DNA from 2 places in the Psychrosphaera ytuae genome. Region 1 is predicted to be linked to the other one. Evidence: predicted binding sites of a transcription regulator. Region 1 holds the regulator's gene; the other holds the start of a gene.
What was found. The regulator FliA, encoded in region 1, starts transcription of late flagellar genes. The targets are predictions, from matches to a motif close to CTAAAGNTNNNNNNNNNNNNGCCGATA.
Positions count from the first base shown of each region.

Region 2: J1N51_RS08760 (DUF5610 domain-containing protein) is a predicted target of FliA. The motif match lies at 5,635-5,661, and genes of this name have one in related genera.

Region 1 covers NZ_CP072110.1:3,150,240-3,161,100, reverse strand. Annotated here, with positions in the region: gene J1N51_RS13895 (OmpA family protein) at 1-663, opposite strand, end outside; gene J1N51_RS13890 (flagellar motor protein) at 673-1,422, opposite strand; gene J1N51_RS13885 (protein-glutamate methylesterase/protein-glutamine glutaminase) at 1,415-2,653, opposite strand; gene J1N51_RS13880 (chemotaxis protein CheA) at 2,664-4,859, opposite strand; gene J1N51_RS13875 (protein phosphatase CheZ) at 4,877-5,620, opposite strand; gene cheY (chemotaxis response regulator CheY) at 5,641-6,024, opposite strand; gene J1N51_RS13865 (RNA polymerase sigma factor FliA) at 6,099-6,821, opposite strand; gene J1N51_RS13860 (MinD/ParA family protein) at 6,832-7,686, opposite strand; gene flhF (flagellar biosynthesis protein FlhF) at 7,679-9,220, opposite strand; gene flhA (flagellar biosynthesis protein FlhA) at 9,243-10,861, opposite strand, start outside.
Region 2 covers NZ_CP072110.1:1,949,947-1,960,807, reverse strand. Annotated here, with positions in the region: gene yrfG (GMP/IMP nucleotidase) at 1-557, opposite strand, end outside; gene nudE (ADP compounds hydrolase NudE) at 620-1,204, shown strand; gene cysQ (3'(2'),5'-bisphosphate nucleotidase CysQ) at 1,348-2,178, shown strand; gene J1N51_RS08780 (YheU family protein) at 2,182-2,400, opposite strand; gene J1N51_RS08775 (hydrolase) at 2,397-3,398, opposite strand; gene ctlX (citrulline utilization hydrolase CtlX) at 3,489-4,406, opposite strand; gene J1N51_RS08765 (glutathione S-transferase family protein) at 4,526-5,503, opposite strand; gene J1N51_RS08760 (DUF5610 domain-containing protein) at 5,690-6,964, shown strand; gene rluF (23S rRNA pseudouridine(2604) synthase RluF) at 6,961-7,701, opposite strand; gene fusA (elongation factor G) at 7,829-9,919, opposite strand; gene cobO (cob(I)yrinic acid a,c-diamide adenosyltransferase) at 10,113-10,712, shown strand; gene imuA (translesion DNA synthesis-associated protein ImuA) at 10,840-10,861, shown strand, end outside.

The DNA.
Region 1 (10,861 bases):
TTGTTCAAGTAAATCCGTGATCGCAGCCGCGCGTGCCGCAGACAACTCCCAATTGGATGAGAAGATTTCATTATTAATCACAAGATTATCAGTATATCCCCTTACCTCAACATAGTTATTAACTGCAGACAGGGTTTGGGCAACTTCCTGAATCACCGGTGTCGCTTGTGGGTTGAGAGTTGCGCTACCAGAGGCAAATAATACCCCACTTGATAACTCAATGGTCAACCAATCATCATTAATTTCTAAATTCGCCTCGCCAGTATCTTCTGTGTCAGATAAGGCGGTTTGTAGATCTTGTTTTAGTGCTTGTAAGGGGTTGCCAAGCTGCTTGTTATCTGACTCATTGATATTTAGGTTTTCATCAACAAGCTCGGGGCCCTTTTCTGGTGCTAGAGAATTCCCTTCAAAAATATCAGTCTGAGAAACTTGATTGGTTAAAATTCCATTTCCTGCCAGGCCTCTTCCCGAATCACCACGGATTTGAAATATTTCTCCTAGTGACTCAGACAGCACATCAAAAGACTCTTGTTTAACTATCGAAAGGGCATACAAAACAACAAACAATGCAAACATCAAAGTCATGTAGTCAGCGTAACTTACTAACCACCTGTCTAAATTATCTTGTTTTCTTGCCTGTAATCTTTGGCTAATGCGTCTCATAGCGCCTCCTTATACAGAGGCTCTGGTGTAAGCTTCTAAGCGACGCTCAATACTTTGCGGGTTTTCACCATTGGCCGCAAATAGAATGCCCTCAATGACCATTTCTTTGAGTAACACTTCATTGTCGATTTGAGATTGAAGTTTTTGAGCAATGGGGATGAATAATAAGTTCGCACCACCCACACCATAAATAGTCGCGACAAAAGCAGTCGCAATACCATGGCCAAGAGCCGAAGGATCATCAATGTTTGCCATTGCTTGAATCAAGCCCAAAACCGCACCAATGATGCCAATAGTTGGACTGTATCCACCTAGAGCTTCGTAAATCCTTGCCGAGCGATATTGACGGTCAGACTCTAGTTCAATATCCAGCTCTAACGAATGTCGAATAACATCCGTGTCGACTCCATCGATTAAGTAAGTCAAACCCTTGCGGATAAATGGGTCTTCTACCGTATTAAGATCATCCTCGAGCGCCAAAAAGCCTTTTTGTCGGGCAATATCAGACCAGCGGCTAATCATTTTTTGAGTTTGATAAAAATCAAGCTTTGGCTTATTCCAAACTTGACCAAACATTTTCAGGCCACTGACAAAGTAAGTACTTGGTGTCTGTAACATTACAGCACCAAATGAACCACCGATAACAATTACAAATGCCGGAAAATGAAAAAGAGCAGAAATTCCGCCCCCTTCGATTGCATAACCACCTACAATTGCTACTAGCGCCACTAAGACGCCTGCCATTGCTAACCTATCCACTGGATATCTCCTTCATGATTGCAGAGCCAACTTTGTCCAAGGGCAAGTTTTTTTCCGCTAAACCGGCCACGGTTACCGCTTGCGGCATGCCATAAACAACACTGGTTTCTTCATCTTGAGCCCACACTGTGGCCCCTCGTTGTTTTAACATCCTGCAACCTTCACGCCCATCTGCACCCATTCCGGTTAAAATTATTGCTAAAACGTCTCCAGCGTACGTCTTTGCTGCGCTTGCGAAGGTTAGGTCTACACTTGGTTTATAGGTTAATCGCTCTGAATCGTCGTCTCTGATCACTAAAGACGCTTTGCCGCTTCGCCCCTCAAGGAGCATTTGTTTGCCGCCTGGAGCCAAATAAGCATGCCCGGCTTTTAATACGTCGCCACTTTTAGCTTCGCTAACACCAATTCGACATTGATTGTTTAATCTACTTGCAAATGCCGGAGTAAATGCTGCCGGCATGTGTTGGACGATAAGAATAGGTAATGGAAAATTAGCTGGTAGTTCAGACAAGACTCGCTGCAACGCCACAGGGCCACCAGTGGATGTTCCGATAGCTACCAACTTATAAGTTTTATCACTCTTTCGAGAACTAGATTCTGACCTCGAAATAGGTTCCGAAGAAAGTTCTCTGCTTCCAGCTAGACGTTCTCTAACTCGCGCCATACGCGAGCTGGTTGACTCTCGAGATAAATCTGATGACGACCCAAACCCACTAGTTCTTGTTTCCGTTCGTGAGCTTATCGTTCTACTATCGCGATTACTTACGTCAGATGAACGAAGGGTAGAACGGCTTAATTCGGCTCTTGGCGCTCTCGCTGGCGAACTAGCTCGTTTGCCCTTACCGAGTTGTAATACTCGCTCTTGTAATAACTGAGTGCCTTCTTTTTTGTTCTTAGCAATATCTTCAAAACGCTTTGGCAAGAAGTCTAAAGCTCCCGCCTCTAGCGCATTAAGCGTGGCTTTGGCTCCATCGTGTGTCAAAGATGAGAACATAATTATTGGCGTAGGTGTACTCGCCATAATTTCACGAACCGCACTGATACCATCAAGTACCGGCATTTCGATGTCCATAGTGATGACATCTGGTTTTAAGCGTTGAGTTTCGCTGACAGCTTCTCGACCATCTGCGGCACTGCCTATGACGTTTAATTCGGGATGATCATTGAGGATTTCAGTGACTCGGCGTCGGAAAAACGCCGAGTCATCAACTACAAGAACAGAAATGGTCATTATTGTTTTATTATTTGAACCTTAAGTTGGAACGTTTCGCGTAGTGCTTCAATAAGTTTGGTACATCAAAGATTAACGCAATGCCACCATCTGATGTGATCGTTGCACCCGCCATACCAGGCGTACCTTGCAACATTGCATCAAGTGGCTTAATAACGACTTCTTCTTGTCCAATCAGTGAGTCCACAACAAAACCGACTTGCTGAGCACCAATTTGAATTACAACGACATGTCCCTTGTCATCTTTTTGACGACTGTGGCGATCCGAGCCTTTAATTAACCAATCTTCTAGGTAGAAGAGCGGGATTGCTTTTTCCCTTACAATCACCGTTTGTTGACCGTCTACGATGTTTGTTTTGGTTAAGTCTAAATGAATGATTTCGTTAACAGTTGATAACGGCAACGCAAATATCAAGTCACCAACAACAACCATCAACGTTGGTAGAATAGCCAAGGTCAGTGGAACTTTAATTTCTAATGTTGTACCACGCCCTAACTCTGAGTCGATTTCTACCGAACCGTTCAGCTGGGTAATTTTGGTTTTTACAACGTCCATTCCCACACCACGGCCAGAAATATCTGATATCTCTTCTTTCGTTGAGAAGCCCGGTGCAAAAATCAAATTGTACGCTTCGGTGTCAGAGAGCCTAGCGGCCGCATCCGCATCTAACACACCTTTTGAAATGGCGATATCTTTTAACTTATTAGGGTCCATACCTTTACCGTCATCTTCGATGGTAAGTAGAATATGGTCACCTTCTTGTGAAGCAGAAAGGCGAACTGTACCCATTCTTGCTTTACCCGCAGCTTCACGATCTGCAGGCATTTCAATACCGTGGTCAACAGAGTTTCGAACCAAGTGAACCAACGGATCAGCAAGTGCCTCAACCAAGTTTTTATCTAAATCTGTATCTTCACCCACTAACTCTAGGGTGATTTCTTTGTTTAAGCTCCGCGCCAAGTCTCGAACAACTCGAGGGAAACGACCAAATACCTTTTTGATTGGCTGCATACGAGTTTTCATGACTGCGCCTTGCAGATCACCCGTTACAACATCGAGATTTGATATCGCTTTTGTCATGGCTTCATCAGAGCCGTAATTTACGCCGAGACTAACTAATCGGTTGCGAACCAATACAAGTTCACCAACCATGTTCATGATTTCGTCTAGGCGTTTTGTATCAACACGAACCGTTGTTTCAGCTGGTGCTGGTTGACCTTTGGCTCCACCACTTTTTGCTGGAGCTTTAGCTGGCGCTTTGGCAGCTGGTGCGGCTGGAGCAGCAGGTTTTTCAGGTGGTTTCGGCGGTGGCGTAGGCTTTTTAGGCTCTGGTTTTGCTGGCGCTTTTGGTTCAGACGCCTGAGGCTTATTAGCTTTGTCTGTTGGACCTGCACCTTTTCCGTGAATCTCGTCAAGCAGAGATTCAAACTCGTCATCGGTAATTTCATCATCACCGCTGCTTGGTGGTGGTGTCGCGGCAGGCTTACTACTTGAGTCTTCCGTTTTAAATGAGCCTTTACCATGCAACTCATCTAACAGCGCTTCAAATTCATCATCACTGATTTCATCACTCGAGCTAGACGACGCCGCAGGTTCATTGCTTGAAGAGCTTGCAGGACCAGACTTACCATGAAGTTCATCGAGTAGTGCTTCAAATTCATCTTCAGTAATTTCGTCTACTGACTCAGAATCTGCTGCGCCTGCTCCATCAGTTGGTTCGGCACTAAAGTCTTCAAAGTCAAGAAATTCGTCGTCACCACCAGCATCCTCAACTGGTGCAGGTGTTTCTTCAGCAGCAGGAGCCTCATCTGCACTGGCAGGTTGGCAATAGCGGTGTAGAGCAGCGAGAAGTTCTGGGTCAGCAGGATCTGGTTGATCTCCTTGCTTAACTTGTTCAAACATCTCGTTGACGGTATCAAGAGCCTGTAAGATTACGTCCATCAATTCTGGCGTAACGCTTCGCTTTCCGGTTCGGAGTATATCGAAAACGTTTTCCGCACCGTGACAGGCATCAACTAAATTGGTTAATGCTAAGAAGCCCGCACCACCTTTAACAGTGTGAAAGCCTCGGAAAATTGAGTTTAACAAATCAGCATTTTCTGGATCATTTTCCAGTTCAACCAATTCTTCTGATAACAACTCCAGTATTTCAGCGGCTTCAATTAAGAAGTCCTGGAGTATCTCTTGATCCACGTCCAATGCCATTCGGCATCTCCCCTAATCTAAAAACCTAAACTAGATAACAGGTCATCCACTTCATCTTGGCTCGAAACCGCATCTTCACGAGTTTCTGCATCAATGATTGGACCCTCAGCACCGTTTTTATCGGCTGGTTTTTTCGCTTCATTAGTCGCAGTTGAACTTGGTTCACCAAATACCGTTAGTAGATGAATCAAACTTTCTTCAACTTCTTGCACAAGTTCGATTACTCGTTTAATCACCTGACCCGTTAGGTCTTGGAAGTCTTGTGCTAACAAAATTTCTGTCATTAGTGAGTGAATTTTTGCCGTATCTGTTTCAGCTTGTTGCATAAAGTCATTAATGCTATAGCACAGAGACTTAAATTCGCCCAATTCTATTTGTCGTTGCATTAGCTTTTCCCACTCGGGTTTTAGCCTCGCAACGTCACTATTTATTTTATCGGCTAAAGGTAAACTCGCATCGATCGCATCCATCGTTTTGTTTGCGGCCTCCTCCGTAATATTCATTACGTAGTTCAGGCGCTCTTTAGCATCAGGAATATAGTCCGTCGCCAAATTTGCGATCTTAGGATCGAGTTGAAAGTTACGTAACGAATCGTGGAGTTGACGAGTTAGCTTACCAACCTCATCAAAGAGTTCACGGTTCTCTTGATTTGTTAACCTTTTAACTATTTCGTTGGCAGACTCGTTTTCACCCGCTTCAAGCGCTGCCACCAGCGCTTTAGCGTCATCAAGACTAATCTGCGGAGTTGCCTTTGAAGACATATCGACTCCTTATGGCTAGATTATTCTAGACGTTCGAAAATTTTGTCCAGCTTGCCTTTCAAAGTCGCCGCAGTGAAAGGTTTAACGATATAGCCGTTTACGCCCGCTTGCGCAGCCGCAACGATCTGCTCTTTTTTCGCTTCCGCTGTAACCATCATGACAGGCATGTGTTTAAGTTTTTCGTCTTTACGAATCTCTCGTAGCAAGTCGATTCCTTGCATTCCCGGCATGTTCCAGTCTGTTACGACAAAGTCGAAATCACCGTTTTGAAGCATCGGTAATGCAGTGCTGCCGTCATCTGCTTCTGAAACATTTGTGAAGCCCAAATCGCGAAGCAGGTTTTTGATGATTCTTCTCATTGTTGAAAAGTCGTCAACAACAAGAATTTTCATATTCTTATCCAAAGCATCCTCCAGTGAGGTAAATTATTAAAATACAGTAATTATTATTAATAAAAATAACCAAGTTACAAGTTTATTTACTGCCAATCTTTCATTCTTGCCTTCAACCTCAACATTGCTTGGCTGTGAATTTGGCTAACTCGTGACTCACTTACATTCAATACCGAGCCTATCTCTCTTAAATTTAGCTCATCATCATAATAAAGCGACAAAATTAGTGCTTCTCGTTCAGGAAGCGACTTTATCATTTCTGCGAGATTGTGATAGAAGGCCGATTTTTCTAACTCTCCGTATGTCTCATCTGCGTCTTCATCAACGCCCCAAGACACCACATCTTCACTCACTCCAAGGTCCTCAATGCCTATGACCTTACCTGCGGCCGCGTCTTTAACCATGGAGTAATATTGATCGATTGGCATCTCAAGTGCCTTTGCGACTTCGGCATCTTTGACATCCCTACCGAGTTGAGATTCTAATTCGTTGATTTTGTCCGCTATAAGTCGAGCGTTTCTGTGGACCGAACGCGGTGTCCAATCCCCTTTTCTAATTTCGTCGAGCATAGCACCACGCACTCTGATCCCGGCAAAGGTCTCAAAACTTGCGCCTTTACTGTGATCAAAGTTTTTTGATGCCTCTATCAAACCAATCATGCCGGCTTGAATTAAGTCTTCAACTAGTACGCTGTCAGGCAGCCGAGCCGCCAAATGATGAGCAATCCTTTTTACTAGTACAGCGTGCTTTTCCACTGTGTCCGTCAGTGTTTGTTGAGCTTCGTAGGCTGATGCTACTTTATTGTTCAACAGTGACCTCTTAGTTGACAAGTTGCTCTAAAAAAAACTCTAAGTTACCAGACGCATGACTTGGCGCAGGCCACTTATTAATCTTAGCCGCCAGCGTTTTAAATGCGACAGCCGAAGGTGAGCGCGGAAAAGCATCAACAATTGCGCGTTGACGACGAACCGCTTTTCTCAAATTATCATCAAAAGGAATAATAGCAGTAAGTTCCAGGTTTACCTCTAAAAAGCGGTCGGTAACCAAGGTTAACTTTTTGAAAAGGTCTTGGCCTTCTTTGATAGTGCGAACCATGTTAGCAACGACTTTAAATTTGCTTACACCGTGGTCGCGATTAAGTACTTTGATTAGCGCGTATGCATCTGTGATCGAGGTAGGTTCGTCACAAACAACGACCAAAACTTCGTGAGACGCTCTTGAAAAGGATAAAACCATATCTGAAATACCCGCAGCAGTATCGACAATAAACACATCGACTGGGGTTTTCATTTCGCTAAACGCACGGATTAGTCCAGCGTGTTGGGCAGGAGATAATTCCACCATATCGATGGAGCCCGAGGTCGCCGGAACAATTTTTATACCGTGAGGACCTTCGACAAGAATATCGTCAAGTTCAGCCTCGCCAGATAAAACGTGGGATAAATTTTTATGAACACGCAAACCTAACATAACGTCACAGTTTGCTAGGCCCAAATCGGCGTCCAATACCAGTACATTTTGGCCAGATTGCGCCAGCGCTATCGCGGTGTTAAGTGAGACACTGGTCTTGCCAACACCGCCTTTTCCACCTGTTACTGCAACGACTTTTGTTTTTTTCGCTATCGACATATTTCGTAAACCGCTAGCTTGATCGAGAGTGTTATCACTAATCATACATGCCTACTGCTTTTGGCACTACCTTATTCTTTTTGTTAGAAACTTTTTGTTTAAGTTCATATAGCTGATTAGCTTTTTGCACAATTTTGTCGGCATTTGCAACCCTTATGTCCTCAGGCACTCGTTGACCGTTGGTTAAATAACCAATTGGTAAACGGTTGTGAATTGCAACACTAATCAACTCTCCTAAACTCAATGACTCATCTATTTTAGTAAAGATACAGCCAGATAGTGGAATTGTTTTAAAATGTTGCACACTTTCTTGCAAAACACTCATTTGTGACGTCGCGGATAATACGAGGTAATTTTTGATATTAACGCGAGAACGGGTCAATAGGTGGTTAAGGCGCTCTGTCAATTTAATGTCACGTTGTGACATACCAGCAGTGTCAATTAGCAATAGCTTTTTGTCGCGTAACTGATAAATCGCTTCTGACAGTTGCTCAGTGTCCTTCGCTTGCTTTAATGGGCAGCCAAGGATTTTGGCATAGGTTGCTAGCTGCTCTAACGCACCAATTCTAAAGCTATCGGTTGTTATCAGGCCAACCTTATCCGCTCCGTGAATTTGTGCGAATCGAGCAGCAAGCTTTGCAATCGTTGTAGTTTTGCCAACCCCCGTTGGGCCGACAAGTGAATAAACGCCTCCGCGCTTAATGATCTCATTGTCAGTGGTGCTTAACTGTTCTGTTAAGCTTGAGAGCATTTGTGGCCAAGCTTGATTAGACTCTACTTGTTCGTCGACAAAGTGTGACAAATGCTCTGAAACACCACCAGACAAGCCCATGTCTTTTAATTTGTTAATCAACATGGCTTTGACAGGGGCTTTTCGGTTGACGTCTTGCCACATCAACTCAGAAACTTGGTGTTTTAATAACTCTTTAATTGAGCTCATTTCATTGCGAAGTTCTGACAGTTGCTGATCAAACTGACCTTCAACGACATTACGAACAGGTGCTTGTTGCGCTGATGCAGCCGCTTGCTCAGGTGCACTCAATTGTGCCCCTTGATGAGGTTCGACGTTTTCTTGTACGGTATTACGCGCTTTGTTTAACCATTGCTCAAACTCTGATTCAGCTTGTTGTGACAAAGCTTGCGTCGCAAGTTCTGATTTTTGTTGGTTAGACAGTGGCTGCGTCGCCTCAGAGTATGCAGTTGGTGCAACAGGAGAAGTTCGAACAGGCTCTTGATCCAATCGGTTTGATAGAGGCTGTGATGCGTTCGCCTCGCTGTTTTGGTTACGCTGACGCTTTAGTAGTTCTTCTAAAGAACTCGCAATTTTAGCTGCGCCATCAGCGTTCGGACCGTCAAAATTGTTCGGCTGTGCGCTCGCTTGTGACGCTGGTTGCTGAACTTGTGCAGCTGGCTTAACTTGAGTTGCAGGTGCTTCAGCGTCAGAGTCTATCGCCGCTACAATTTCAACGCCGGTTGAGGTCTTCTTGTTCGACATAATAACAGCATCCGGTCCCAACTCTTCTTTAACTTGAGTTAATGCAGTTCTCATATCTTTTGCAAAATAACGCTTAATTTTCACTTTAAACCTCCGTCACCCGGACTTAACCAACTGAACTTACAATCTTTATTTGTTTTTCTTCTGGAATTTCTTGGTATGACAAGATAACCAATCCAGGGAGGCTGTGTTTTACGAATCGCGATAATACGCTTCTCAACATACCCGAGGTCAATAAGATTGACGGCTCACCCTGTAATTCCTGATTTCTATGCGCTTCGGCTAGCGACGTTTGAATCCGTTCTGCTAAGCCTGGCTCAATGCCGGCACCCTCGTTACCAGCGCTCTGCATGCTCTGTTGCAACATCTGTTCCAACTCTGGCGCCAAGGTTATGACAGGTATTTCAGGGGTCGCACCAGCGACGTCTTGAACGATAAATCTACGCAGTGCAATTCGGCACGCAGCCGTTAATACATCAGGATCTTGGCTTTTGGGAGCGTACTCAACAAGGGTTTGAATAATCGATCGCATATCGCGAATCGTAACGCTCTCATTAAGCAAGTTTTGCAATACTTTAGTCAGTACCGAAAGTGACAGCATATCTGGTACTAAACCATCGACGAGTTTTGGATAATTCTTTTGGATCATCTCTAAGAGGTTTTGAGTTTCTTCGTGACCTAATAATTGAGCTGCGTTGTTTGTCAGTAACTGACTGATATGCGTCGCAACAACGGTTGCAGCGTCTACAACAGTGTAACCTAGGGACTGCGCTTTATCGCGGTTAGCCGCTTCAATCCAAACCGCCTCTAAACCAAATGCAGGGTCTACTGTTTCAAGACCTTCCACTTTGCCAAAAACTTGACCTGGATTAATCGCTAACTCGCGATCATGACGAATTTCCGCTTCACCGACGACAACACCCATCAGAGTAATTCGGTATGAGTTCGGATCTAAATCTAGGTTGTCACGAATGTGAACCGCAGGAACCAAAAACCCTAATTCTTGACTTAACTTACGTCTCACGCCTTTTATGCGCGATAACAGTTCGCCACCTTGGCCTTTGTCAACGAGTGGGATTAAACGATAACCCACCTCTAGACCGATTGTGTCAACGTGGCTAACATCTTCCCAACTTACGTCTTTGTTTTCTGCTACTTCTTGCGGATCTTGGATTGGTTTTTCGGCTTCTTCTTGTTCAGCCACTTGTGCAGCTTCCGCCGCTTTTTTACTCGTAAAATACGCCGCGCCTATCAGTAACGCACCAAAGCCCAAAAAGGTAAGATGAGGCATGCCAGGGACAAGACCCATAGCAAATAGAACGCCACCCGCGACATACATAACCTTTTCTGTACCAAGTTGGGTAGAAAACTGTTTTCCCATCTCTTGGTCAGTATTTTGACGGGTAACGACAATCGCAGTACCAATCGATAACAATAGACCCGGAATTTGCGCGACTAGGCCGTCACCGATTGTAAGAATAGTGTATATTTCAGCGGCTTCACCAAAGGCTAAGTCATGCTGGATCATACCAATAAACAAGCCACCGATGATGTTAATAAACAGGATGATGATACCTGCTATTGCGTCACCTTTAACAAACTTAGACGCACCGTCCATAGAGCCATAAAAATCAGCTTCTTTACCGATTTCTTCGCGGCGTGCTTTGGCTTGTTCAGGTGTAATAAAGCCCGCATTCAGGTCGGCGTCGATTGCCATTTGTTTAC
Region 2 (10,861 bases), 1.2 Mb from region 1:
TGAGCAATACCGTACTGCTTAGCCGATTTTAAAACCCTCATTGAGTCATCGACGAACAAGGTTCGCTTGGGATCAAAGCCTAAGTGGGCCTCGAGTTGATGCCATAGCTTCTGGCTCTCTTTGCATTCTCCAAATTGATGACAAGAGATTAACTGGTCTATGTGAGTGTCCAACTCGGTACGTTCGACTTTGAGGCTTAAAGAGTTAGGGTGCGCATTCGTCACTAATATTACTTCTTTACCAGCCCCTTTGAGCGCGTCCAAAAACGGAATAGTGTCATCGCGAAGTTGGATTAGGTGTTGTATTTCACGTTTTAGCTCGACGATGGGCAAATCTAACGTTGTTTGCCAATAATCTAAGCAGTACCACTCGAGTTGACCATATACTTCATCGTTCTTTTCTTTAAGTAAGATTTTGGCGTGCTCTAGTGAAATGCCGTGTTTTACTGCATAGGCTTTTGGGGTGTGTTCCATCCAAAAGTGATTGTCAAAATGCAGGTCGAGAAGGGTCCCGTCCATATCTAACAATACTGTGTCGATATTCGTCCAATTAAGCATAGATTTCTTAGTGAGAGTCGTTATAGTTAAGCGTGTGATATCGATTTTAGCAGAAGGTGATTATGTCGGGAAAACAAAAAGAACCAGTCACTCGAGAATGGCAAAACCAAACCCTTCCAGAGATTGAAAGTGCCGAGCTGGTGGCACAAAGCAAGCTATTTAAAATCGAGCAAATTGACCTTACGTTTGCAAATGGCGAAAAGCGCATCTATGAAAGAATGAAGGGTTCGGGCCGTGGAGCAGTTATGGTTGTCCCTTGTTTAAACGATGATGAAATGATGTTAGTTCGAGAGTATGCGGCCGGAACCCATACTTACGAATTAGGTTTTCCAAAAGGTTTGATAGATGCTGGTGAAACACCGGAAGAAGCGGCTAATCGAGAATTAAAAGAAGAAATAGGGTTTGGTGCTCGACGCTTAACTAAGCTCAAAACCTTACTAACAGCGCCGACTTATTCTTCGGCAAAAATGCATATTTTTATTGCATCAGACTTGTACGAAGCGTCGTTGCCTGGTGATGAGCCAGAGCCATTGGAAAAAGAAGTTTGGTCATGGTCTGCGTTTCAGGACTTAATGGAACACCCTGATTTTAATGAATCAAGAAGTGTAAGTGCGCTATTGATGGCGAAGTCTCTACTTAAAAAATAACGAGATAATTATTTTTGACGTACTCACAGTAATCACGCCTGTTTAATTTATCACCATTTGACTACCTTCATTCGGATTAATAATAGGCAGACCCTTTTATGATAGGCTATCCTAGGGTGGTAGCTACACACTAGGAGGCCGTCGTGGATCGAGATCTAAAAGAACTAGCAACCGAAGTACGCCATATCGCAAAGCGCGCTGGTGAGGCAATATTAGAGTTCTTTTCGGATAAAGATTTTGAGCAATTTAGCAAGGCCGATGAATCTCCAGTTACGAGCGCAGATTTTGCTGCAAACGATGTGGTGATTAATGCGCTCAAAGCACTGACACCAAACACACCAATTGTGTCAGAAGAAAGTGAAGGTTTGCAGTTAAGTGACCGCGAATCATGGTCAGAGTATTGGCTCGTTGACCCCCTTGATGGAACTCAAGAGTTTGTTGCCGGACGTCCTGACTTTGCTGTAAATATTGCCCTGATTCGAAATAACCAACCCGTGTTAGGTGTTATTCATGCACCTGTGACTGGCGAGTTTTATTGGGCCGCCAAAGGATTAGGGGCGTACAAGGTTAAAAAACAAAAACAGACTCGCCTTGAAGCCAATATCATCGACCCAACCAAGCCACACCTTATTGTTGCGATAAGTCGTGTACAGACCCTCGAAACTATTACCAAGTACATCAAACCAGGCATCAGTTTACAGTTTATATCGCTAGGTAGCTGCGCACTAAAATCATGTTTGGTGGCAGAAGGCAAAGCCGACATTTACATTCGAGTTGGGCCGACTGGAGAGTGGGATACAGGTGCTCCACAAATTATCGTTGAAGAGGCTGGGGGACTTATCATTGACTCTGAGTTTGAGCCTTTGAGTTACAACCAACGAGAGTCACTACTAAATCCGGACTTTTTTGTTGGCGCTGATCGCAGCTTAGACTGGTCGACAGTGATCATTCCGCACGGCTCCCGCCGAGATTAAATATCAGCCTTTGAATTCAGAAGCTGGCATTAGGTTTACGGTTTCGTGTAACTCAGAATAAACCAATACAATGTCTCCACGACGAAGTTGCTCTTGTAACTGACTTTTTTTGTCATCCAATGAGACTTCATATTCGCCGTAATCGGTACCCTCACGCATGATAAACTCTTCAAGAATACTCTCGAGCGTATCAGGGTTTAATTGCTGCCATGGCACAATCATAGTTCGATCCTATTAGACTCAAGCTCTTTGATATATTCGATGCTTCTAGTTTCAGTCCAAAAAATCGGTTTGAACGGATTATTACCAGTAATAAAACCGACGTGGCCGCCGGATTTACTCAATTCCAAAACGACATTACTAGCGAGCATGTCGGCTGACGGCACAACGTCAGGCGTCATAAAGGGATCGTCCTCTGCATGAATGATGAGAGTCGGAGTTTTTACTGTTTTCAAGAAGCGATTGGCACTGCATTGTTGATAGTACTCGGTTGCACTATCAAAACCATTGATAGGGGCCGTTATCGCTTCATCAAACTCGGTTAGGACCTTAATTTTATCAAGCCCTTTCTCATCTATATTGACGGGAAAGCGATCTTGCATCAATGACAGTTTGAGTTTGGTTTTGTTACGAAGTTTATCGACTAAGTACTTTTGATAAACCTTGGCAAATCCGTTACCTATTGCTTTGGCACAAATGGCTAAATCAAGAGGTGCAGAAATCACCACGGCACCACTTAAAAATGACAGATCTTGTTCGCCGACGTATTTCGCTAGCATATTGCCACCGAGCGAAAAGCCAATAGCGTAAAGTGGATTGTGTGGAAATTTGCGTTTTATATATTGGATCAGTTCAAACACATCTTCTGTTTGACCTGAATGGTAGCTTTTGGCATGGCGATTTGGCTTTTTGCCACAGCCTCTAAATTGCATGAGTAATGCAGTCCAACCTTGTTCGTGAACGGCATTCATCATTCGTTTGGCGTAGAAACTATCAACAGACCCCTCAAGACCATGCAAAATCAAAACGATTGGCGACTGCTCTTGGATATAAGCAGGGGAGCGACTCCAAATCAGTTCGATAAAATCACCATCGGATAAATTGAACTCTTGTTCAAACGGACGGAACGAATTTGGAACAGAATAAAACCTTGGAACAATCGTCTGTAAATGGCGGTTGTTCAGCCACCATGCGGGTTTAAACTTCGATTCTACTATCATGATGTCCTCATACTACTACCTCATCATGAGGGGGGACTAATTCTATGGTAAAGGGTCTAGTTAGTTCAACCCCAAGGCCAATAAGGTTATTTACTTTTTGTGTAAGTGAATACCCGCTAACATACATCGTATCGAGCCACCTGCGTATTCAAGGGCAGTTACGTCACAAGGTAACAGCGTAACGTGTGATGAGATGGTGTTACGTTGATCGTCAGTTAAGCAGCCCAATGCAGTGGTCGATAGGGCAAGGTACTTTTTATCTTTACCCTGTAGTTCGAGAGCATTACCTGCATACTGATTGATTTGTGATTCTGTTAACGAGATTAGCTGTTTACCACTTGCTTGGATGGCATTTACGACCATGGCTCGTTGCTTTGTATCTCGGATCATCTCATCGCTTATCATGACAAAATCACTGGCAACGCACATCAATACGTTAGTGTGATAAATTGGATTACCCAAGTTGTCTGATGCATCAAACAACACCCCTTGGAAGTTGTGTTGACGACAAAATAAGTTAAACACTTGTTCAGAGCATCGATGTGAACGAACTGCGTAGGCAATGCGGTTGACATGATCTAAGACCATGGCACCAGTGCCTTCTAAAAACTGATGTTGAGACTCAAAATGTGAATAGTTGATAAAGTAATTGACCTGATAATCATTAATGAGCTTGTCCAATACATCTTGGCGTCGCTCCAATCGACGATTTTCTGGATACATTGGATAAACACATAGGGCACCATCGTTATGAGTTGTAAACCAATTATTGGGAAATACTGAGTCTGGCGTTAAATCGGTTTCATCCTCGAATAATATGACCTCTACGCCTTTTCTCATCAATAACTCTGCAACGTCCGTTACCTGCTGGTAGGCCAACGCCTTGATGGCATTTGGATCCGAAGGGACTTGCTGAAACGCATTGTCGCCAGACGTTTGAGGGTTGGTGACAAATTGATGAGGGCGGATCATAACGACTGCGCTCGGTGCGTGGCCGATATTCGACATATAGGTTCTCTTTTTAATCTACAATAAAACGCAATTGTACGGCTTTGTTGACTAAAAATGTACATACTTGCGGTGGATGACCATACTCCACCGCAACTTGGTTTTGTAACCACCCTCTATCACAAACGATCTCTGTTATGGGGTGCTGAATAATCCACTCCTGGACCTTTCGGGACGATTTGAGTCGGGTTAATCATGGTATGGCTAAAGTAGTAATGACGTTTGATATGATAGAAGTCAACTGTGTCTGCCACTCCAGGCCATTGATATAACTCTCGTAAATACCCGGACAAGTGTGGGTAACTTTCGATAGTTCTGTGGTTACACTTAAAATGGCCCACATAAACAGCATCAAATCGGATAAGCGTTGTGAATAAACGCCAGTCTGCTTCGGTTAGAGTTGAGCCTACTAAGTAGCGTTGAATACTAAGCCTTGCTTCAAGTTTATCGAGCGCAATAAATAAATTGTCGAATGCTTCCTCGTAGGCATCCTGCTCGGTAGCAAACCCGCACTTGTACACACCATTGTTGATAGCGTGGTAGACCTCATCGTTAATCTCATCAATTGCATCTGCTAAGTGTGCAGGATAAAAATCTTCGTGGTTATCTGTTAGGTGATCGAAAGCATCGTTCATCATCCGAATAATTTCTGCGGATTCATTACTGACAATTTGATTGGTTTTTTTGTCCCATAACACAGGTACTGTTACACGCCCAGAGTAAGTTGGATTGTGCTTGGTGTAGATTTGATGCATAAAAGAGACGTCAAACAAGTGGTCGCCAGTTGAGTGATTGTCTTTATCAAACTCCCAACCCTCGCTCAGCATATCTGGGCTAACTACTGAAACCGAAATCGCTTGTTCTAATCCTTTTAATTTTCTGAAGATTAGAGTTCTATGAGCCCAAGGACAAGCCAGGGAAACATACAAATGATAGCGTCCTAGTTCTGCTTTAAAACCGTCTTTGCCAGTTGGACCTGCTGAACCATCTGGGGTTATCCAATTGCGTAGTTGCGCGCTTTCTCGTTTAAACTTCCCTTGGTTTTCTTTAGTGTCGTACCATTTATCTTGCCATTTACCGTCTACGAGTAGTCCCATAATTGCCTCTTTTGAATTCTGGTTGTAACAAGCCTAACAAACACAAGGCTAGAGTATAATTGTGAAAAACGGTGCTTTTTTTTCTATTTTATTGAAGAATTAGAGAGTTATACGAAACTGTTTAATATTCGCTCAAGATTTTATGTGATGTGCCGATAAAAGGGGCACAAATAAGGTAGGTATATCATGATTAAATTTGACCCGTCGCAATTTAATAAATTGCAAAACAGACCGGCCTCCGCATCACAACAAGATTTCAGTGAACGATCGCAAAATCAAGTATCACAAAGAAACCCTGTTTCAACGGTGACTTTGTCTGGCCAGCAGGTGTCGAGCTTCTCCTTATTTCAAAAAACAGTTATAAAAAAATTAGAACAGGCACTGCCAAATAATCGAGGTACCTCGGCCGAGCAGATCCAGCAAGCTCAGTCTGACGCTCGAGAGCGTCGCGCAGATGTGGCGTCTTCTAATATCCTCAACTTCATTGGTGCTCGTTTAAAATTAGATGCGCAGAATGGAGCAACTCCTGAACAACTCGAAAGTCGACTTGAAGCTGCACTCAAAGGTTATGAAAGCGGTTTTGATGAAGCTAATGGCATTTTGTCAGATATGGGTTTGATGTCAGATGACGTTGAAGCTGATGTAAACCTAACCAACTCGAAAGTTCGACAAGGTCTCGCAGAGTTAACTAAACAATATTTGGGTGATGATGCTGAGCTGTTAGATAAGATTAATGCTGAAGAGCTCGAAGAAAGCGAAGCGTTAAATGAAGTTGTATCACCCACCTATTCACAGGTGTCTGCAGCTCAAGGTCGCTCATTTAGCTTTGAGTTAGAAACTCGTGATGGTGATAAAGTAACGATAAATGCTCGCTCACTTGAAGGGTTTAGTCGGTCGCAAAGTGCAGGCGGAGCTGGATTTGCTGCGTCTTTTGAGCGTGAGTTTGCACTGGGTATTGAGGGAGAGCTAGACGAAGGCGAGCTTAAAGCAATTAATGACCTTCTGAAAGAAGTAAACAGCCTCAGCGAAGACTTCTATTCTGGTGACATGCAAAAGGCGCTCGAAAAAGCATTAAGTCTTGGTTATGACAGTTCTGAGATCGGTAGCTTTTCTATTAATCTAACTCAGGTCAGCTCGGTTAAAGCGGTACAGGCTTATCAACCAGAAGAGCCGTTATTAAAACCAGCCGTACTCTCAGAGTTGCGACCTCTGGGCAAATACGCCTCCGATATAGCAGAGAGCTTAGTTAGAGCAAGTGAGCTATTTAATCAGCCTGAAAAACTATTTTCTGAGTTGCTAGAGAATATAGCCAAGCTAGATGAGCAGGAAGGTCGACAATCTATTGTGGAGTTTTATAGCTATTCTGAAACGGTCATGCAGCAGTTTGCGACTAAGTTGCTCCCTGCAAAAGGCACTTCAAATGAAGCATCACAGTCCACTTCACAAACAGCCGATGATTAATCGGCTGTTTTTTTAGAGCCTTTAACAGCTTGATTGATTTGTTTCATCTCAGTACTGGTTAAATCACGCCATTGGCCTGGTTTGAGACCTTTCAAATCGACATTCATGATCCGAGTTCGTTTCAGTTTGGTCACTTCATATCCTAAGTATTCACACATACGACGGATTTGACGATTTAATCCTTGAGTCAAAATAATCGAAAACTTCTTTGGCCCTAACACTTTTACTTTGCAGGGTTTGGTTACGGTACCAAGAATTGGGATCCCTTTTTCCATCCGACCTTTAAACCGTTCGTTTAACGGTTTGTCAACTGTAACGACGTACTCTTTTTCGTGGGCGTTTTCTGCACGTAAAATTTTGTTCACTATGTCGCCGTCACTCGTCAAGAAGATTAAACCTTCAGAGGGTTTGTCGAGTCGACCAATCGGAAAGATACGCTCTTTGTGATTGACGGCATCGACGATATTACCTTTTACATGACGTTCTGTTGTACAAGTAATGCCGATAGGTTTGTGGTAAGCAATATATACGCGATCTGATTTATTTTGAGCGGTGGCAGCTATAGCTTTGCCATTAACAGTAACTGTGTCACCAGGCATCACTTTAGTGCCGAGTTCAGGTAGCTTACCGTTGATTTTGACTTTCTTTTGCTCGATGAGTTTGTCGGCTTCGCGACGTGAGCAGTATCCAGATTCACTGATGAACTTGTTCAGTCTTTTCGCTTGAGTATCGCTCAAAACTAATCCTAATGTATAAATGATTAAACGCCTAATGGACGTGATTGTAGCACAACTCTTTAGCGGACAGACACAAACAAAAAAGCCTGCACGAGGCAGGCTTTTAGAGGCTATTTAAGAGGCTAAATTACTTAGCTTCTTTTTCAGCTTTTGCTTTAGCAATTACTTCGTCTGCAACGTTTTGTGGACATGCATTGTAGTGGCTGAATTCCATAGAGAATTGACCACGACCTGAAGTAATAGTACGTAAGTGACCGATGTAACCAAACATTTCTGATAATGGTACGTCCGCTTTGATACGTACGCCAGTTGCACCAGCTTCTTGGTCTTTGATCATACCACGACGACGGTTAAGGTCACCGATTACGTCACCAACGTTGTCTTCTGGTGAGAACACGTCAACTTTCATGATTGGCTCAAGAAGTTGTGCACCTGCTTTAGGCATTGATTGACGGAATGCGCCTTTCGCTGCGATTTCGAAAGCAACTGCTGATGAGTCAACTGCGTGGAATGAACCATCGAATAGTTCAACTTCAACGTCTAGTACTGGGAAGCCAGCTAGAACACCAGTTTCCATCATGCTCTTGAAGCCTTTTTCAACTGCAGGCCAGAATTCCTTAGGAACGTTACCACCAACAACTGAAGAGCTGAAAGTGAAGCCTGAGTTTTGCTCACCTGGCTTGATGCGGTAGTCGATCTTACCGAACTGACCAGAACCACCAGATTGCTTCTTGTGCGTGTATGAATCTTCGATTTCTTGCGTGATAGTTTCACGGTATGCAACCTGCGGCTGACCTACTTCTAGTTCAACGCCGTAAGTACGCTTCAAGATATCTACTTTGATGTCTAAGTGAAGTTCACCCATACCTTTAAGGATAGTTTCGCCTGAGTCTTCGTCAGTCTCAACTTGGAATGATGGATCTTCTGCAACCATCTTACCAATCGCGATACCCATCTTCTCGTTACCGCCTTTATCTTTAGGCTTAACAGCGATAGAGATTACCGGCTCAGGGAAGATCATCGCTTCAAGAGTACATTCGTGCTTAGGATCACATAGAGTGTGACCAGTTTGAACGTTCTTCATACCAACAACCGCTAAGATGTCACCCGCTTGCGCTTCAGAGATCTCGTTACGGTCATCTGCTTGCATCTCAACCATACGGCCAATACGCTCAGTTTTACCTGTTGCAGAGTTAAGTACAGTATCACCTTTCTTCATACGACCTGAGTAGATACGGATGAACGTAAGGGCACCGAAACGGTCGTCCATGATTTTGAACGCTAACGCACGTAGTGGCTCGTCTGCAGATACAGTTGCAACTTCACCAGTAGGTTCACCAGTTTCTTTGTCAGTAAGAGGTTGAGGGTCTACTTCTGTTGGAGAAGGTAGGTAATCAACAACTGCGTCTAGTACTAACTGAACACCTTTGTTCTTAAATGCAGAACCACAGAACGTTGGGAAGAACGCTAGGTCACGAGTACCTTTACGGATACACGCTTTGATTTGTTCTTCAGAAGGAACAGTACCTTCTTCTAAGTATTCCATTAATAGATCTTCGTCTTGCTCTAGAGCAGTCTCGATCAATGCTTCGTGGTATTCTTCAACTTTGTCTACCATGTCCGCAGGAACGTCTGTGATTTCGTAGTTTTCAGGAAGACCTGTGTCATCCCAAACGTAAGCTTTCTTAGTTAATACGTCTACAACACCAACGAAGTCGTCTTCGATACCGATTGGTAGAGTCATAACTAGTGGGTTTGCTGCAAGTACGTTTTTAACTTGGTTAACAACGCGGTAGAAGTCAGCACCTAAACGGTCTAGTTTGTTTACGAAGATTACACGTGCAACTTCAGATTCGTTTGCGTAGCGCCAGTTAGTTTCTGATTGAGGCTCAACACCACCAGAACCACAGAATACACCGATACCACCGTCAAGAACTTTAAGAGAACGATATACTTCAACTGTGAAGTCAACGTGTCCTGGAGTATCGATAACGTTTAAGCGGTGATTTTTCCACTCACACGTTACAGCCGCTGACTGGATCGTGATACCACGCTCAGCTTCCTGTTCCATGAAGTCAGTAGTTGACTCACCGTCATGTACTTCACCAGTTTTATGGATTTTACCGGTTAATTTCAAAATACGCTCAGTCGTGGTAGTTTTACCAGCGTCAACGTGAGCGAAGATACCTATATTTCTATACTTAGATAAGTCAGCCATTGTCTTGCTCTATCTTCTCAATAATATGTTGGTTAAAAAAAGCCGCCGGATTCTATCATTAATTAACCAAAACGGCACACTTTTCATAAAAAAATAATAAAATAAATGGTTTTAATGAGTTATTCGCTCGTATTGAGCGTAATGTGATTTCCAAATTACTGGATTTAGAGTGTAGAAGACTTTTGGGAAAATGATGAGTCAAGATAAAGACCAAAAACACAAAGAGCGCCAACAGCGATTAAAAGAACAAGTGGATCAGCGTGTTGAAGCCGCACAAAAAGAGCAAGGGATTTTTCAAGTAATCACGGGTAATGGCAAAGGCAAGTCGACTTCTGGGTTTGGCGTGGTAACACGTTGCGTTGGTTATGACAAAAAAGCCGCCGTAGTACAATTTATCAAGGGTGAGTGGGACTGCGGAGAGCGTCGTTTATTGGAAAAACACGGCGTGCCATTTGCCGTTATGAAAACTGGATTTACCTGGGATACACAAAACCGAGAATCCGATACAAAAGCCGCGCAAGAAACTTGGCAACAAGCCAAAGCGTTTTTAGCGGATGAGTCGATAGACGTGGTATTACTGGATGAATTGACTTACATGATCACTTATCAGTACCTCGATTTAGAGGAAGTACTCGCAGCAATACGTAGCCGTCCGCATATGCAATCTGTAGTAGTGACAGGCCGTGCTGCGCACCGTGAGTTAATAGAGCTTGCTGATACGGTTAGTGAAGTAAAAAACATCAAGCATGCGTTTGATTCAGGAGTAAAAGCCTTACAGGGGTTTGATTATTAATCGAACAAATAAATCTGTTTATAAATCATAAAACAAGCCGCTTTTTACAGCGGCTTTTTTATTTTTGACTTGGCAATATCTACCCACTGTATTTATACTGTATAAATAAACAGTGTTGGTGGTGGTTATGTTAGAGTTAAGTGAATATC